2 regions of the Salinisphaera aquimarina genome follow, and region 2 is predicted to be linked to the other one. Evidence: riboswitches for the same ligand, from Rfam matches in the RefSeq annotation. Region 2 holds a riboswitch; the other holds the start of a gene.

Region 1 (8,614 bases), on a different contig from region 2:
CTGAGCGCCGGGCGTTGCCCGGCGCGGCTTCATGTCTGCGTGCTCGCCGGGCGGGCGAGTTCGACCCGGTCCTTGCCGTTACGCTTGCCGATACGCAACGCTTCGTCCGCACGGGCGATGCATAATTCGACGTCCTCGTCTGCCTGGCGCTCGGCCACGCCAAAGGTCATGGTGATCGCGTGATCGGTTTCGTGTGCGCGAATACGAGCGCCTAGCACAGCCCACCGCGCACGTTCCGCGACCCGCGCCGCCATGACCATATCGGCGCCGGGCAGCATGAGCAGAAACTCCTCGCCGCCCCAACGGGTTACGAGATCGATATCCCGACTGCTCGCACGCAGCACGTCGCACACATCCAGCAACAGCCGGTCGCCCACCTCGTGCCCATAGGTATCGTTGACGCGCTTGAAGTTGTCGATATCCGCGAGAACCAGCGAGTAAAGAGGGTTTTTTCGCGATTCCGCTGTTTGTATTCCGGTCCGGCGAAAGAATTCCCGGCGGTTGGTGAGGCCGGTCAAAGGATCGGTCGCGGCCAGTTCGCGCAAGCGGACCACAACTGCGGTGACATTGGCGCGGTACATATACGAAAGCACACCAATCGTGGCGATCACGATACACATGTTGATATAACGAAACGCCGACAGCACCGGGGTCGATAAGGGGTTCAGCGCGGCCGCATGCTCGAACACGACGTTGAACTGCACGTAGCCAAGCGCCAGCGCGATGACCGACAACAAGCAATGCCGCATCGACAGATTGCTGAGGAACAGCAGTGGCGGCAGGATCAGAAGATAGTAGTGAAACCCGCTGGACCAGCCCAGGAGCAGGGTGGCAACGAGCGAGTGCGTAATCACTTCGCCGCAGGCGATCAGCAGCGTCGCATGATCGAACGCACGATGCATAAGCCCAATACAGAGTCCGTAGAGCAGCACGCTGATGCCATTGGCGTAGACGAGCACCGTGACATCCAGTACGACGAACAGCGCGAACAGGCCGGCGTGTATGCCCAGCGACATATACACCAGGCGCAGAAATACGGCCCGGAAACCGGCCGTGGTCGAGAACAGCAGCGTGCTCTCATGACGCGCGCCGGTTGCAGCCGACCGTCCGGCTACTGCGGTCGACCCGAAGTCACGCCACACGGTCGTCTTGTCGCGCATGGGTCGAGGAGGCAGCGGCGGATCCGTCCATGGTGTCATCAAAGTTATGAAATGAGCTGGCCAAAGAGCTGGACGGCTCGACGGGATTGATCGCAGCCATTAACCCATTAGTCTGTTCAGAGCTTGGAATATCGCGAATCCATGATTCCGCCGATATATTCCTCGATATCGACGATGGAAAGAAGCACGCGCGGAACTTTCCCGTTTCCATGAGTCCCATAGCCGGCTTATCTCACGCTAGGTATTCAATAAACCAGAAATCATCGAACGGCGCCAGTGACCAAAGCTATCGGCCGACCGCGCGTATATCCTTAGTGGCACAAGGTCTATTCGCGCCCCGCTGGCACGTGTCGTGCTTTTGTTCCGTAGAACCGATCGATTATCATGACCGCATCGCTGGAGCCCACGCTGCAGCGTTGTTGTCACGCGATATCGGGAGAGTTCGTCGAGTCCTGTATTCGCCGGCGCCGAAGGAGCAACCGCCCCGGAAACTCTCAGGCCACCGGACCGATATCGCGTCAGATCATCCGAAGAGCAGCCGGCATCGCAAGATGTGGGTCGCACCGAAGGAGCAAACGAGCGTGCCGTTGACGGCGTGTCGTGAATCTCTCAGGTCCAGAAACGGAAGGGGCGTGCCCGCGTGCATCGCGGGGTCATCAACCTTTACGTCAGACACGAGAGACATATGAAACATATTGCAGTGATCGGTGGCGGCATTTCCGGTGTCACCACGGCTTATGCGCTCACCCGGCGCGGATTCGACGTCACCCTGTTCGATCGCAACCGTTATGCCGCCATGGAAACATCGTTCGCCAACGGCGGCCAGCTATCGGCATCGAACGCCGAAGTCTGGAACAACTGGGGCATGGTCGCCAAGGGGCTCAAATGGATGTTCCGTCGCGATGCCCCATTATTGGTCAATCCCAAGCCTTCCTGGCACAAGTTGTCGTGGTTCTTCGAGTTCATGCGCGCTATTCCCCGCTATGAGCAAAACACCACAGACACCGCGCGGCTCGCAATAGAAGCACGACAATATCTGTTTTCCTGGGCCGAAGAAGAGAATATCGACTTCGATCTCAAGCAGAAGGGCATCCTGCATATCTATCGGGACAAGGCGTCGTTTCAGCACGCAGAGAAAGTCACCGCCATGCTCGCCGCGGGCGGCCTCGAGCGTCGCGCCGTGACCGTCGGCGAAATGCGCCAGATCGAGCCGACGCTGGCTGGTGATTACTACGGCGGTTTCTTCACCGAAAGCGATTCCACCGGCGATATTCATAAATACAGCAACGGCCTGGCACGCGCGGCCGAAAAACGCGGTGCCAAACTGCGCTACGAGCACGATGTACAGAAACTGACGGTGGACGAGAACGGCGTGACCGTCACCTCGAGCGCGCCGGAAGGCGACACCGAGCACCGTTTCGATGCCATGGTGATGTGCGCCGGTACGGCCAGTCGCACCATGGCTGCCCAGGTGGGCGATCGTGTCAACGTCTATCCGGTGAAAGGCTATTCGATCACGGTCAATCTCGACGATGAGGCGTCGCAGGCCGCCGCGCCCCAGGTAAGCCTGCTCGACGACGCCACCAAGCTGGTCAGCAGCCGCCTCGGTCAGCGCCTGCGCGTGGCCGGATCTGCCGAGTTCAACGGCTTCAACCGCGATATCCGGGCCGATCGCATCGAACCCCTGACCGAATGGGTGCAGCAGCTGTTTCCGGGCGTGAGCACGCGCAGCGTGGTGCCCTGGGCCGGGCTGCGTCCGATGTTGCCCGACATGATGCCCCGGGTCGGGCCGGGCAATTCACCGCGGGTGTTCTACAACACCGGTCATGGCCATCTCGGCTGGACGCTGTCCGCAGGCACGGCGGACGCGATCGCCACGATCATCCAGGATCGTGTGGGCACAGCCTGATCGGCGGACGAGCAACGCGGCCGCCGCTTCACCTGAGAACAATGAGGCGGCGCCGGCGACCAAGAAACATGCGCAGCGCCGTCGACATCGCAGGCAACTGGCGTTCCGCCGATACCGGCGCCGGCATTGAAACGTCGATATGCCAGCTCGTCTGCGGCTTTCGTTCCAGGCACGCGGAGCGCGAAGCGTACTGCCTACATGCGTGCTTCACTGTCTTTCCAGAGCCACGCGGCGAGCTGCCTGTCCCGGCTGGCGGACGATGTCTTCGTGATCCGGCGCTTGTAGAAATACTCACCGCTGTGCTCGCGCGCTTCATCGGCGTTTGCCAGCCATACGCCGGTGTCGGCGCCTTGTTCGGAGTCGACCAGGAACAGGCCGAACAGACGCTGCAAGGGGCCGGGCAGTTCCTGCCAGATGCCGGTGGCGACGGAGCCGGGATGAAAAGCGTTCACCGTTACTGACGTATCGGCAAGCCGCCGCGCCAGTTCCCGGGTGAACAACAGATTGGCGAGCTTTGCCTGGGCGTAGCCTTCGAGTGATATATGGCGCAGGGACGGATCCTCGAAACTGGCCTGGCGGATACGGCCAATCCGGTGCGCATAGGAACTGGTGACGACAATGCGGCCGGCGTCGGCGGCGCACACGGCATCCAGCAGACGTTGCGTAAGACGAAAATGCCCGAAATGCATGACCCCGATCATGGCTTCGAGACCGTTGTCGAGCCGCCGCGCGCCGTGGGTGTAGAGCCCGGCGTTGAGAATCAGCACGTCGATCACCGGCATGCGCTGCAACAGATCGTCGGCAAATCGATCGATCGCTTCGAAATTCGACAGATCCAGCGCCATCGCTTCGACCTGCGCGGCCGAGTCGGCGCGCCGGATCTCGTCGGCGGCCCGTTCCGAGTTGGCCAGATTGCTGGAAGCGATGACCACGCGATCACCGTTGGCTGCGAGGGCGCGGGCCATTTCCTTGCCGATACCGCTGTTGCCACCGGTGATGAGTATATTTCGCGTCACGTCTGCCTCGTCTGGTTCTGGATGATCGCCGGTTGCCCCGGGCGGTGCGATTGATACTACCCGATGCTTGCGACTTGTCGTGGTGAAAGCCCGACGATAGAGCCCGCCTAGTTGTGGCGCGTGGTCGACCCGAGCACGATCGCAGTGGCTCACTCCGGGCGACCGGTGCAGGGCGGTTTCCTAGGTCGCGGTTTTGTTCGCAGCCATCCTGTCCGATAAGCTTGCGCGCCTGCGTGATATCGCGCGTACCCATCCAGCCACAGCGTTCGAGGGCAGATCGTGACAATTCTTCTGGGACTGGCCCGCGCCATCGATGCGTTCTCGACCGCGTTGGGCAAGCTGATGTGGTGGCTGGCCGCGGCAATGGTGCTCATCGGCGCCTATAACGTGATCACGCGTTATCTCGGCCATTACCTGGGGGTACAACTCAGCGCCAACGTGTATCTGGAAATGCAGACCTACGCGTTCGATCTGATCTTTCTGCTCGGTGCGGCCTATGTGCTCTCGGTCGACGGTCATGTGCGCGTGGACATCGTCTACAGCCGACTGAGTGCCAGAGCGCGTGCATGGATCGATATCTTCGGCACCTTCGCTTTCCTGATGCCATTCTGCGTTTTCGGGCTGTATTTCTGCTACGGCTACGTGGAGCGCTCCTGGTCCTATCTCGAGCAAAGCCCGAACCCCGGCGGGCTGCCACGCTATCCGATCAAGGCCATGATGCTGGCGGCATTCGCTATGCTGATCCTGCAGGGCATCAGTCAGGTGATCAAGAACATCGCGTTTCTACGCGGCGTGCCGGGTTACGGCGAGGTGGCCGAGTCCGAACCCGCCACCGAACAGACCGACGGACTTTAGCCATGCCGACAGCTGACCTGTCCCTGGACCTCTCTGCCGCCGGAGGGCGTCGCTAGTGGATTATCTTTCCCTGTGGATGTTCGCCGTGGCCATCAGCCTGTTGCTGATCGGCTATCCGGTGGCCTTCACCCTCGGCGGCACGGCCGTGCTGTTCACGCTCATCGGCAGCGACATGGTCACTCATTTCGGGTTGACGCTGCCCTGGGAGCCGGTCTTTCGCATGGCCCGGTTGAATATCCTGCCGGGACGCATATTCGGCAACATCATGGACAACTACCAGCTGGTGGCGGTCCCGTTCTTCGTCTTCATGGGCGTGATGCTGGAGAAGTCCAAGCTCGCCGAAGACCTGCTGGAAACCATGGGCGTGCTGTTCGGACGCATGCGCGGCGGCCTGGCCATCTCGGTTGTGGCCGTGGGTACGCTGCTGGCGGCGTCGACCGGCGTGGTCGGCGCCTCGGTGGTCACCATGGGCGTGCTGGCGCTGCCGGTGATGCTCAAATACAACTACGACAAGGGACTGGCCTGCGGCGTGGTGGCGGCGTCGGGCACGCTCGGCCAGATCGTGCCGCCCAGTATCGTGCTGATCATCCTCGGCGATCAGATGGGCGTATCGGTCGGTGATCTGTTCCTCGGCGCGCTCGTGCCCGGCGTGATGCTGGCGCTGCTGTATGTGCTGTGGGTCGTGGTGGTGGCGGTGCGTCACCCCGAGCGTGCGCCCGCCTTGCCGGAATCGGCGCGCCAGATCCATGGCCGGCGACTGGTGTTGCGCGTGCTGGCGATGATGCTGCCGCCGCTGGCGTTGATCCTCGTGGTACTGGGAACGATCTTCGCCGGCATCGCCACCCCGACCGAAGCCGGTGCCATGGGCGCGCTTGGCGCCACGCTGCTGGCGGCGGTCAACAAACGGCTGACCTGGGTGAACCTGCGCGCCGTGATGGATCAGACCGTCAGGCTCACCGGCATGGTGTTCGTCATTCTCATCGGCGCCACCGCGTTCACGATGGTCTTTTCGTCCCTGGGTGGTCCGCAGCTGGTCGACGCGGTGCTGATCGATCTGCCCGGCGGCACGATCGGTTTTCTGTTCTTCACGATGCTCGTGATCTTCTTGCTCGGTTTCTTCATCGACTTCATCGAGATCAGCTTCATCGTGGTTCCGGTGGTGACGCCGATCGCGATCAAGCTGGGTATCGACCCGCTGTGGTTCGCGGTATTGATCGCGGTCAATCTGCAGGCGTCGTTCCTGACCCCGCCGTTCGGCTTCGCCCTGTTCTATCTCAAGGGCGTGGCGCCACCCGGAATCCGCACCGGCGATATCTACCGCGGTGTGGTGCCGTTCATCGGAATCCAGTTGTTCGCACTGATTCTGCTGTGGGTGTTCCCGCAGCTGGTGCTGTGGCTGCCGGAGTTGAGCAACGCCGTGAAGTAGGGCGTGTAGCCGCGTGGCGCGACCCCGCGCTGTAGCCCAGAATTGAGCTAGACAAGGCAGGTGACGACGACCTTGGTCATTCCAGGGTCAAGCCGTGCAACGCCGCATACGGCGTTGCACGGGTATCAAACCGGCGCTTACTTCAGATCGCCGTTGATATAACGCAGATAGTTGTAGCTGCTGACGTCGGTCCAGGAGCGCACGTCGTCGCGAAAGCCGGTCCACTGCTTGTGAATCTTGGCGTATATCGCATTCTTCTCGACGTGTTCCTGCTGGATTTCGTTGTTGTACTTGTTCAGCAGATCCAGCACATCGGAGGGGAAGGTGCGCACCTCGGCGCCGCCCGCGATCAGACGCTTGAGTGCCGGCCCGTTCTTGGCCGTGTACTGGGCGAACATGCGGTCGTTGGCCGCGTGCGCGACCACCGGAATCATCTCGCGGATATCCTTGGGCAGATCCTTGAAGATATCGTTGTTCAGATACAGCCCGAGGGTGGGGCCGGGCTCGGCCCAGCTGGGCATGTAGTAGTACTTCGCCGCTTTCTGAAGCTGCAGGATCTCGTCGTCGTAGGGGCTGACCCAGTCGGCCGCATCGATCACGCCGCGGTCGAGGGCGAAATATACCTGGCCGCCCGGCAGATTCTGGATATTGACGCCGGCGCGACCCATGATCTGGCCGCCCACGCCTGGAAACCGCATCTTCAGGCCCTTGAGGTCCTCGGGGCTGTTGATTTCCTTGTTGAACCAGCCGCCGGTCTGGCCGCCGGTGTTGCCTGCCGTAAAGGCGATCAGATTGCTGGGCGCGTTGAGCTCGTTCCACAGATCCTCACCGCCGCCGGCGAGCAGCCAGCCGTTCTGCTGGTTGCCGGTCAGGCCGAACGGCATGGTGGTGAAGAACGCGTGCGCCGGGTCCTTGCCGATATAGTAGTAGGACGCGGTATGGCCCATGGCGAAAGCGCCGCTGGAGACACTGTCGAACACCTCGAGCCCGCCGACCTGAGCGCCGGCCGGAAAGACTTCGACTTCGACATCGCCGTCGGTTGCGGCTTCGATGGAGCGACCGATGTATTGGGCCGTGCCGAACAATGTGTCCAGTGAGGTGGGCCAGGAAGTCACCATGTCGAGCTTGAATTTCTTGTTGCGCGCGATGGTGAGCGGCGAGAAAACGGTACTGGCGGCCGCAACCGCGCCGGCGGCGCCGGTAATGAATTGACGGCGTTTCATGATAGGCAGTGTCCTCTGATCGGCAAACGACACCCGCGTGGCGAGCATCTGTGATTTTATTTTTAAAAGAGCGGGCAGCGACCGTGCCCGGCCCCATAGCGTTGCCGTACTCGCGGGCAGGGTCAAGTCGACTTTCGATCGATAGACCTTTGAGGTGAATCGATTGCGCGGCTCGCCGCCTGCGCCATAATCCTTTTCACGCTCTTGATCGAGGCCGTCGGCCCACGTCCGCGAACGTTGCGTGCCGGCGTCAGGCAATAACCCACTGATGCGCGGATTCGCGCTGGTTGAACCCGAACGCCTTGATCTCGATGCCGGGGATAAACCGCCCGGCCATGGAGACCGCGCTGCTGATCGCATCGATATCGGTGACGACGGCTTCCTTTTCGAAACGGTTCCAGTGTTTGACCGCCGTCTTGATGTCCTCGAACAACGCCTGCGGAGAGACACTGCCGATCGACTTGATCTCGACGTAGATACGGAGTTTGTCGTGCCGCGATAGTTTTTCCTCGACTGCGGCAAGCACGTTCTCGAAATCCGTAGCCGCAACTTCGCCGTCGAGTTCGAGCGCGACGACGTGATCCGCGTCGGCGGTGAATTCAATGGTCTTGAGCATGGTGTGGACACCCGATGGGAAAATGAAAAACGATTCGAGGCCTGTATGGCCCCGCCGCCACACGAGACTCAGCCCACCGGACTGTCCAGGTCCGGCGGGCTGAGGGTATGGGCTTTGGTGTCGGTCCTAATACTCCTCGTCCATCAACTTGTCTAGCATGATCGGCAGATCACGCACGCGCTTGCCGGTGGCATGGTGGATGGCGTTTGCCACCGCGGCCTGCATGCCGGTCAAGCCGATCTCGCCGATGCCCTTGGCGCCGAACTCGTTGAGTTCGTAGTCGGGATGATCGAGCAGGATGACGTCGATGTCGGGCATGTCGGCGTTCACCGGCACCAGATACTCGGCATAGTTGTTGTTGACCGGACGGGCGTTGCGCTCGTCGTACTCCGTGGTTTCGAACAACGCC
Region 2 (8,614 bases):
TCCATCCACTCGGCGTAGTCGTCGAAATCGCTGCCGACGGTACCCATGGGTGCGCCTTCGCCGCCCAGCAGCTTGAGGCTGTAAGCGATGTTGCCAGCACAGCCGCCGAACTCGCGGCGCAATTCCGGCACCAGGAACGACACATTCAGCATGTGCACGCGATCCGGCAGGATCTCGTTCTTGAAGTGGCCGGTATAGACCATGATGGTGTCGTAGGCGAAAGAGCCACAGATCAAGGCAGACATAGACTGTCCTTAAGATAAATCGAATGTATATCGCGCTCTCGGCATGACACCGCGAGCACGACCAGAGAGGAGCGCGAGCGCCTCCCTCCTTCGGAAACCCATTCCTGAAGTGCCCGCTGCAAGCGGCAGGGACATTCGTGAATCAGCCGACCATGATGCCATAGTCGGCGCGCCGCGATCAGGCGTCGGCCGCGATCGCCGATTGCGCTCGCAGATCCAGGTTCTTGGCAGCCGCGACTTCGTCGAGCCGGCGTACCGGCAGGCTCACCGGCGCGTTCTTGAGAATCTGCGCATCGTCCCTGGCCTCGGCCCAGATCGCCACCATCGCAGCGACAAAACCGTCCAGTGTCTCGCGCGACTCGCTCTCGGTCGGCTCGATGAGAAAACACTCCGGCACGAGCAGCGGGAAATAGATGGTCGGCGCATGAAACCCATAGTCGAGCAGGCGCTTGGCGAAATCGGTGGCGGTGACGTCGAGCTGCTGTTTCTGGCGCTTGAGCGTGACGATGAACTCGTGGCTGGCCCGGCGTTCGGGGAAAGCCACGTCGAAGCCGTGCTCGCGCAGGCGTGCCATCAGATAGTTCGAGTTGAGGGTGGCAAACTCGGCCACCCGGGTCATGCCTTCGGCACCCAGAAGACGCGCATAGACATAGGCACGCAGCAGTACGCCCGCGTTGCCCATGAACGCCGACAACCGGCCGATGGTATGGGGCACGTCATGTTCGGTAAGCCAGCGATAGCGCGCGCCATCGTCCTCACCGTCCTTGCCGACGACCGGAATCGGCATGAAATCGCGCAGGCGCTTGCCCACCCCGATCGCGCCCGAGCCCGGCCCGCCACCACCGTGCGGCGTGGAAAACGTCTTGTGCAGGTTCATGTGGATGACATCGAAGCCCATGTCACCCGGACGGACCTTGCCCAGAATCGCGTTGAGGTTGGCGCCGTCGTAGTAGAGCAGCCCGCCGGCCTCGTGCACGATCCTGGCGATCTCGAGGATGTCCTGCTCGAACACGCCCAGCGTGGACGGATTGGTGAGCATGATGCCGGCGGTCCTGGGCCCGACCGCCTGCTTGAGCGCGGCCACGTCGACGTCGCCATCCGAATCGGTGGGGATCTCGCGCACGGTGCATCCGCACATCACGGCGGTGGCCGGATTGGTGCCGTGGGCGGCGTCCGGCACCAGAATCTCGGTGCGCTCGGTATCACCACGCGACTCGTGATAGGCCTTGATCATGGCCACGCCGGCAAACTCGCCCTGCGCGCCGGCCATCGGAGTGAGCGACACGGCGGCCATGCCGGTGACCGTGGTCAGCATCTGCTGGAGATCGAACAGACAGGCCATGAAGCCCTGGCCGTGACTCACCGGCGCCAACGGATGACGATTCAGGAAACCGGGCAGCGATGCCAGCGTGTTACAGGCCCGCGGGTTGTGCTTCATCGTGCACGAGCCCAGCGGGTAGAAATGCGTGTCGATAGAGAAATTGAGCTGCGACAGCCGCGTGTAGTGGCGTACCGCATCCATCTCCGAGACCTCCGGCAGCCCGAGCACGGATGTGCGCCGCAGCGCCGCCGGTACGTTCGCCATCGCCTGCTCGCGGCTCGGCGCATGGGCCGGCGCCTGGGCACGGGCCTGGCGACCGGGACGGCTGTATTCGAAGATCAGTTTTTCGGTCATGGCGTTTCGACTGCAGCGTTTGCTGATATGTGGGTTTGCGGCCGGGAATACTTTTTATCCGCAGATGAACGCAGATAGACGCAGATGAAGAAAGTCAGCGCGCCACTCGCGGATGATGGCTGACCCGTCGAGCGTTGCGCTTGGAAAAATCTTTCTATCCCGCTCTTTCTCTTGTATCTGCGTTTATCTGCGAACAGATTTCTTCAGACGTATTCCCGGAGAAGCTCAGACCTTGAGCGCGGCCAATGCGTCTTCATACTTCGGTTCCTGAGCGAGTTCAGGCACCAGTTCGCTGTGCAGCACCACGTCGTGCTCGTCGGCGACGATCACTGCGCGCGCACATATGCCGGCCATCGGCCCCTCGGCCATGAGCACGCCGTAGTCCTCGGCGAAGCGCTTGTCGCGCATCATCGACAGGGCCACGCCGTTGTCCAGCCCTTCAGCGGTACAGAAACGGCTGTGCGCGAACGGGAGATCCGCCGAGATCTGGAACAGCACGACATTGTCCAGCGCGTCGACCTCGGCGTTGAAGCGCTTGACCGAGAGCGCGCAGGTCGGCGTATCCATGCTCGGAAAGATATTGAATATCTTGCGCTTGCCCGCGTAATCGGCGAGCGAGACATCAGCCAGCTTGGCGGTGGTCAGGGTGAAATCGGCGAGGCTGTCGCCGGGCGCAGGCAGTGTGCCGGCCACGGCACAGGGGGTACCGCGCAGGGTGATGGTCTGGCTCATGAACAATCCTTGTAACGGGGTATGACGAAAAATCAGGCCACCGAGGCCGCGGCGCGCGCGTCGAGCACATCGCTCAAAGCACGGGCGTAGGCATCGAGGTCGGCATCGGTCTTGGTTTCGGTCGCGCAGACAAGCACGCAGTTTTCGAGCGAGCCAAAGAAGGGCCGGAGTGCGAGACCGCCGAAGATATCCTTCTCGGCCAGCGCCTCGAGCACCGCGTCGGCAGCGGCCGGCAGTCGCAGCACGCACTCGTGGAAACAGGGGCCATCGAAGACTCGCTCGACGCCGTCGATCGCAGTCAGCCGCTCGACCAGCGCCTGGGTGTTGGCCACCGACGCCGCCGCCACGCTTTCCAGCCCCTGCGGCCCGAGCAGGCTCATATGGATGGTCGCCGCGGTGACCAACAGGCCCTGATTGGTGCAGATATTCGAAGTCGCCTTGGAGCGACGGATATGCTGTTCGCGCGGCTGCAGGGTGAGTACATAACCGTCCCTGCCCTCGATATCCTGGGTGCGTCCGACCACGCGGCCCGGCATCTGGCGTACATGCTTTTTGCGACAGCAGAGAATGCCGAAATACGGGCCGCCGCCGGCCATCGGCGCGCCCAGCGGCTGGCCTTCGCCAACCACGATATCCGCGCCCTCGCCGCTGCCCCAGCGCCCCGGCTCGGCGAGCAGCGCCAGCGCGACCGGATTGATCACGCCGATGGCAATGGCGCCGTTGGTGTGGGCCCAATCGGTGAGCGTGTTCACGTCTTCGAGCCCGCCGAAGAAATTCGGCTGCGGTATCACCAGCGCGGTCACGTCCTCCCCGGCCCAGCGCTCGAGCGCGTTCAAATCGACGGTACCGCTGGCAGGCTCGTATTCCAGGGCTTCGAACACGACGCCCTGATTGGCACAGATGTTGTGCGCGACCTCGCGATAGAACGGATGCACGCCGGCCGGCATGAGCACGCGATTGGACCTGGACTTGCGGTTGGCGCGCACGGCCATGAGCACGGCCTCGGCCAGCGCGGACGCGCCGTCATAGAGCGAGGCGTTGGCCACGTCCATGCCGGTAAGCCCGCACATCATGGTCTGGTATTCATAGACCAGCTGCAGCGTGCCCTGGCTGGCTTCGGGCTGATACGGCGTATAGGCGCTGTAGAACTCGCCACGGGTCGCCACTTCCCAGACCGCCGCCGGAACATGATGCTCATAGGCGCCGGCACCGATAAAGCACAGCCCGCCGGCGTCGCGCGCGGCGCGCTCGTGCATGAGCCGGGTGATCGCCTGTTCGCTGGCGCCCTCGGGAATGCCGTCGAGCGAGACGTTGCGCAGGCTGGGGTCGATCTCGTCGAACAGATCGTCGATCGCCGCCACGCCCACCGCAGTGAGCATGGTCTGGATATCATCATCGGTATGCGGAATGAACGGCATGATGTCTCGTGAATTCGCGGAACGCGCAGCGCCAGCGGCTGCGTCCATAGGGCCAGTGCGGGCGGTGGATCAGTCTTCCTCGTCCTCGACCACGGCCTGATAGGCGTCGGAATCGAGCAGATCATCGAGCGCGTCTTCGTCCTCGACGCTGAGCTTGAACAGCCAGCCTTCGCCGAACGGATCCTCGTTGACCAGTTCCGGCGAATCCGCCAGTTGCTCGTTGATCTCCGCGATCTCGCCGGCCACCGGCGCATAGATATCCGACGCGGCCTTGACCGACTCGACCACGGCGACGCCGTCGCCGGCACTGACCTTGGTTCCGGTTTCGGGCAGTTCCACGAATACCAGGTCGCCGAGCGCCGACTGCGCGTAGTCGGTGATGCCGACCGTGACCGTGCCGTCGCCGTCATTGCCGATCCATTCGTGGGTCTTGGTATAGAACAGTTCCTTGGGGATATCGCTCATGGTTATTCCTTGTAATGGCTCGTGTCCGACACAGGTCAGGCCAAGGTTAGTGGTAAAGGATGTCAGTCGTCGATACGGCTCTTGCCGTTACGCACAAAGGGATAGGCGACGATACGCGCGGGCAGCCACTTGTCGCGGATCTGTACCTGAACGCTGTCCTGCCAGTCGACGGGCACACGGGCCAGGCCGATCGAGCGCGACAGGGTGGGCGCGTAGCTGCCGCTGGTGACCTCGCCTTCGGCAGCCTTGGCGTCGTCGTTCTCGCTGTCGGCCTCGCGCACGGCAGAATGCGAGCGCATCACGCCACGACCTTCGAGCACCAGCCCCACGAGCTTCATGGGCACGCCCTCGGCCTTGGCGTGTTCGAGTGCGTCGCGGCCGATGAATTCGCGCCCCTCGGGGTCGAACGCCACGGTCCAGCCCAGCCCGGATTCGAGCGGGGTGCGGTCCTCGTCCATGTCCTGGCCGTAGAGATTGAGCCCGGCCTCCAGGCGCAGCGTGTCGCGCGCACCCAGACCCACCGGCGCCACGCCGGCCTGGCGCAGGCGTTTCCACATGCCGGGCGCGTCGGCAACGGGCAGCACGATTTCGTAGCCGTCTTCGCCGGTATAGCCGGTGCGACCGACCGAGATATCGCCTTCGACCACGGCATTGAACGGTTTGAGCTTCGCGGCGCGCGCGGCGAGATCGTCGTCGAGCACCTCGCCGGCGAGCTCACGGGCGCGCGGGCCCTGCACGGCGATGATCGCCAGATCCTCGCGATGATCGATCTCGACCTGGCGCTCGCGCGCCTGGCTCTGCAGCCAGGCCAGGTCCTTTTTCGTGGTCGCCGCATTGACGACGACGCGATAGAAGCCGCCGCCCAAGTGGTAGACGATCAGATCGTCGATCACGCCACCGCGGGTATTGAGCATGCAGGTGTAGATCGCGCGGCCGGCGTCGTCCGCCTTGGCAATATCGTTGGCCATGACATAGCGCAGAAACTCGCGCGCCTCGTCGCCGTGGATATCGACCACCGCCATATGCGAGACATCGAACATGCCGGCGTTATCGCGCACGGCCTTGTGCTCGGCAATCTGGGAACCGTAGTCGATGGGCATGTCCCAGCCGGCGAAATCGACCATCTTGGCCTCGAGAGCGACATGCGCGTCGTAAAGCGGAGTGCGTTTGGCCATGCGGGTTCTCTCGTTACCAGGAAATGACGGACACGAAACGACCAAGGCTTTTGCCCTGTCGCCCCTCTGTCCTGGCACCTGAGAGATTTGCCCCGTCGGTGAACCGCTCGCGGCGGCTGCTCTCCAGAGTCGATCTTGTCCGGCCGTTGTTATCAGCCGGACGGTCGCGCGGTCCGTGTTGCCTGAGCGTTTCCGGGCGGTGTGCGCCTTCGGCGGCGGGTCCAGCCCGCTCTCTCCCACGCGATTCGCGATCGAAACCCGACTATACCGATGCGCTCACGCCGCGCCAAGCCGGTAAAGACCCGGCTCAGCGCAGCAGACGCGGGCCGTCGGCCGCCAGACCCACCGCATGATGGATCATCAGCTGGCGGACGGGCGCCAGCCCGGCCGCGCTGGCGATCGCCTGTTCGCGCAGCTGTCGCAGCCACGGCAGGCGACTGCCATAGACCCGCTTGAGCGCGTCGGTGGCGCCCATCATCAACAGGTTTTCGGCCATGCGCGCACGCTGATAGCGCTTGAGATAAGTCAGATCACCGGCATCGCGACCCGCCTCGCGGCCGGCCTCGAGCGCGCCCACCAGTTCGGCCACGTCGAGCAGACCCAGGTTGACCCCCTGCCCGGCCATCGGATGCAGCACATGGGCGGCGTCACCGGCCAGCGCGATGCGGTGATCACAGTAGCGTTTTGCGTGCAGCAGTTTCAGCGGAAACGCCGCGCGCGTATCCATCTTCTCGATTTTGCCCAGCACCCCGCCGCTGGCCTCGGTCAGACGCGCACAGAAAGCATCGTGATCGAGTGCTTTCAACTCGTCGGCCAGCGCCTCGTCGGCGTGCCAGGCCAGCGAGCAGCGCCCGTCCGACAACGGCAGGAAAGCGACCGGCCCGGTTTCGGTGAAGCGTTGCCAGGCGATATGGCGATGATGCTTCTCGGGGGTCACCGCGCCGACCGTGCAGCGCTGGCCATAGGCCCAGCCGGTCGTCTCGATGCCGGCAAAACCGCGCACCGGCGAATTGGCGCCTTCCGCGCCGACCACCAGCGCAGCGGTGATCACGCTATCGTCATCCAGGCGCAGGCAGGCGCGATCGGGCTCGATCTCCAGATCCGCGAGCATGGCCGGACAGAACACATCGACGCTGCCCAGCGTCTGCCAAGCGGTGTCCACCACCAGTTCGTTCTCGACGATATGACCGAGTTCGGGCAGGCCGATGGCCGTGTGTTCGAGAAACAGTTCGGCATGGCCACCCGCATCCCAGACCTTCATCCCGGTGAAGGCACAGGCGCGGGTGCGCTCGACCGTCTCCCACAGCCCCAGATTGGCGAGCACGCGTCGCGGGCCCGGCGCGATCGCCGACAGGCGCAGATCGTAATCGGCCTGGGCATCGAAGCGGCCGGGCTGTTTCGCCTCGATCAGGGCCACCGCAAATCCGGTCTGTTCGAGCGCGACCGCGAGCACCGCGCCCACCATGCCACCGCCGACCACGGCAACGTCGTAGCGGGGTGCGCCGGCGCGGCTCATGACGACACACCGGAGTCGATACCGGGCGCCACGGCCATGCCCATGCTGCGACGGGCCATGTCGTGACGGATCGCGGGCAGCAGCGACAACCCGACCAGCCCGGCCGCGCGGGCGCCGCCCAGGCCCGGCAGGCGGTTGGAAAAAACGCGCACGATCGCATCGGTGAAATTGGCGACCCGATGCTGATCGGGCGCGCGCGCCTCGGCCCAGGCCGCGAGCAGATCCGCATTGCCCGGGTCGAGATCCGGGTCCGCATCCAGGCGTTCGCGCAGCATGGCGGCCAGCACCAGCGCATCGCGAATAGCCAGGTTGAAGCCCTGGGCGGCCGCCGGGTGCAGCGAATGCCCGGCGTTGCCGATCAGCGCCGCGCGCGTGGAAACCGCGCGATCGCAGAGCACGCGGGCCAGCGGGTAGCTGCCGCGCGGGCCGTCGAGGGTGAGCTGGCCCAGACGCTGCCCGAAAGCCTCCTGCAGCGCGGCGGTGAAGGCGTCGTCGTCGATCGCGCACATGCGTTCGGCGGCTTCCGTTGGCAGCGTCCATACCACCGCACAGCTGTCGCGGCTACGCGGCAACACGGCGACCGGGCCGTCCGGGGTGAAGCGCTCAAAGGCACAGCCGTCGTGCGGGCGCTCGGGGCGCACGATGGTGATCAGCGCGCGCTGGTGGTAATCGTCCACGCGCGCGCCGATCCCCAGCGCTTCGCGCACCGAGGATTTCGCCCCGTCGGCACCGATGAGCAGGCGCGCGCTCAGAGTCTGCGGCGCCTCGGTTTCGGCGTGGGTGAGCGTGATCTCGACCTGCTCGCCGCCCTCGGGATAACGCAACGCCTGGAAACGCGCCGGCGCGATCACGTCGACTTTCTCCAGCTCGGCGAGGCGCGCGCGCAGCGCCGCGATCATGGCCAGATTGGGCAATACATAGCCCAGCGCCGGCAGATCGTATTCGTCGGCAGCCACGCGCACCGTGCCGAAGCTCGCTTTCTGGGATACATGCAGGCGCTTGATAGGCGCGGCATCGCGGGCCATGGCCGACCACAGATCCAGGCGCTCGAACAGTGCCCGCGTGCCCCAGGCGATGGCCGTGGTGCGCGCGGCCATATTGGCATCGGCGGGCGCGTCGAACGGCACCGCCTCGATGAGCGCGATCGACAGTCCGCTGTCGGCAAGCGCACAGGCCAGACTGGCGCCGGCCAGGCCGCCGCCCACCACCGCGATATCGTATTCGCGCTGCCGCGATCCGCTCATCCGTCGGTGCCCGCCATCAGCGCCTCGATGGCGTCGATGTCCTTGGGCACATCAGCCGTAAGCACCTCGCAGCCGTCGTCGGTAATGACGACGTCGTCTTCCACGCGAATACCGAGGTTCCAGTACGCCGACGGCGCGGTTTCG

Evidence for each region. A riboswitch is a leader RNA that binds a small molecule or an ion and turns the genes downstream of it on or off. The one in region 2 is predicted to bind glycine.
Region 1: another riboswitch for glycine. It lies ahead of ACFOSU_RS10925 (D-amino acid dehydrogenase); the one in region 2 lies ahead of gcvT (glycine cleavage system aminomethyltransferase GcvT).

What each region holds. Positions count from the first base shown of each region.
Region 1 is NZ_JBHRSS010000004.1:121,442-130,055, reverse strand. Features, by position in the region: gene ACFOSU_RS10930 (GGDEF domain-containing protein) at 30-1,160, opposite strand; glycine riboswitch at 1,584-1,680, shown strand; gene ACFOSU_RS10925 (D-amino acid dehydrogenase) at 1,846-3,069, shown strand; gene ACFOSU_RS10920 (SDR family NAD(P)-dependent oxidoreductase) at 3,264-4,085, opposite strand; gene ACFOSU_RS10915 (TRAP transporter small permease subunit) at 4,365-4,940, shown strand; gene ACFOSU_RS10910 (TRAP transporter large permease) at 5,017-6,366, shown strand; gene ACFOSU_RS10905 (TRAP transporter substrate-binding protein) at 6,504-7,589, opposite strand; gene ACFOSU_RS10900 (SpoIIAA family protein) at 7,840-8,205, opposite strand; gene ACFOSU_RS10895 (xanthine dehydrogenase family protein molybdopterin-binding subunit) at 8,332-8,614, opposite strand, start outside.
Region 2 is NZ_JBHRSS010000010.1:212,979-221,592, reverse strand. Features, by position in the region: gene ACFOSU_RS20385 (carbohydrate kinase family protein) at 1-245, opposite strand, end outside; gene gcvPB (aminomethyl-transferring glycine dehydrogenase subunit GcvPB) at 424-1,920, opposite strand; gene tpx (thiol peroxidase) at 2,146-2,652, opposite strand; gene gcvPA (aminomethyl-transferring glycine dehydrogenase subunit GcvPA) at 2,685-4,070, opposite strand; gene gcvH (glycine cleavage system protein GcvH) at 4,140-4,535, opposite strand; gene gcvT (glycine cleavage system aminomethyltransferase GcvT) at 4,598-5,710, opposite strand; glycine riboswitch at 5,767-5,847, opposite strand; glycine riboswitch at 5,870-5,959, opposite strand; gene ACFOSU_RS20355 (UbiH/UbiF/VisC/COQ6 family ubiquinone biosynthesis hydroxylase) at 6,018-7,226, opposite strand; gene ubiH (2-octaprenyl-6-methoxyphenyl hydroxylase) at 7,223-8,470, opposite strand; gene pepP (Xaa-Pro aminopeptidase) at 8,467-8,614, opposite strand, start outside.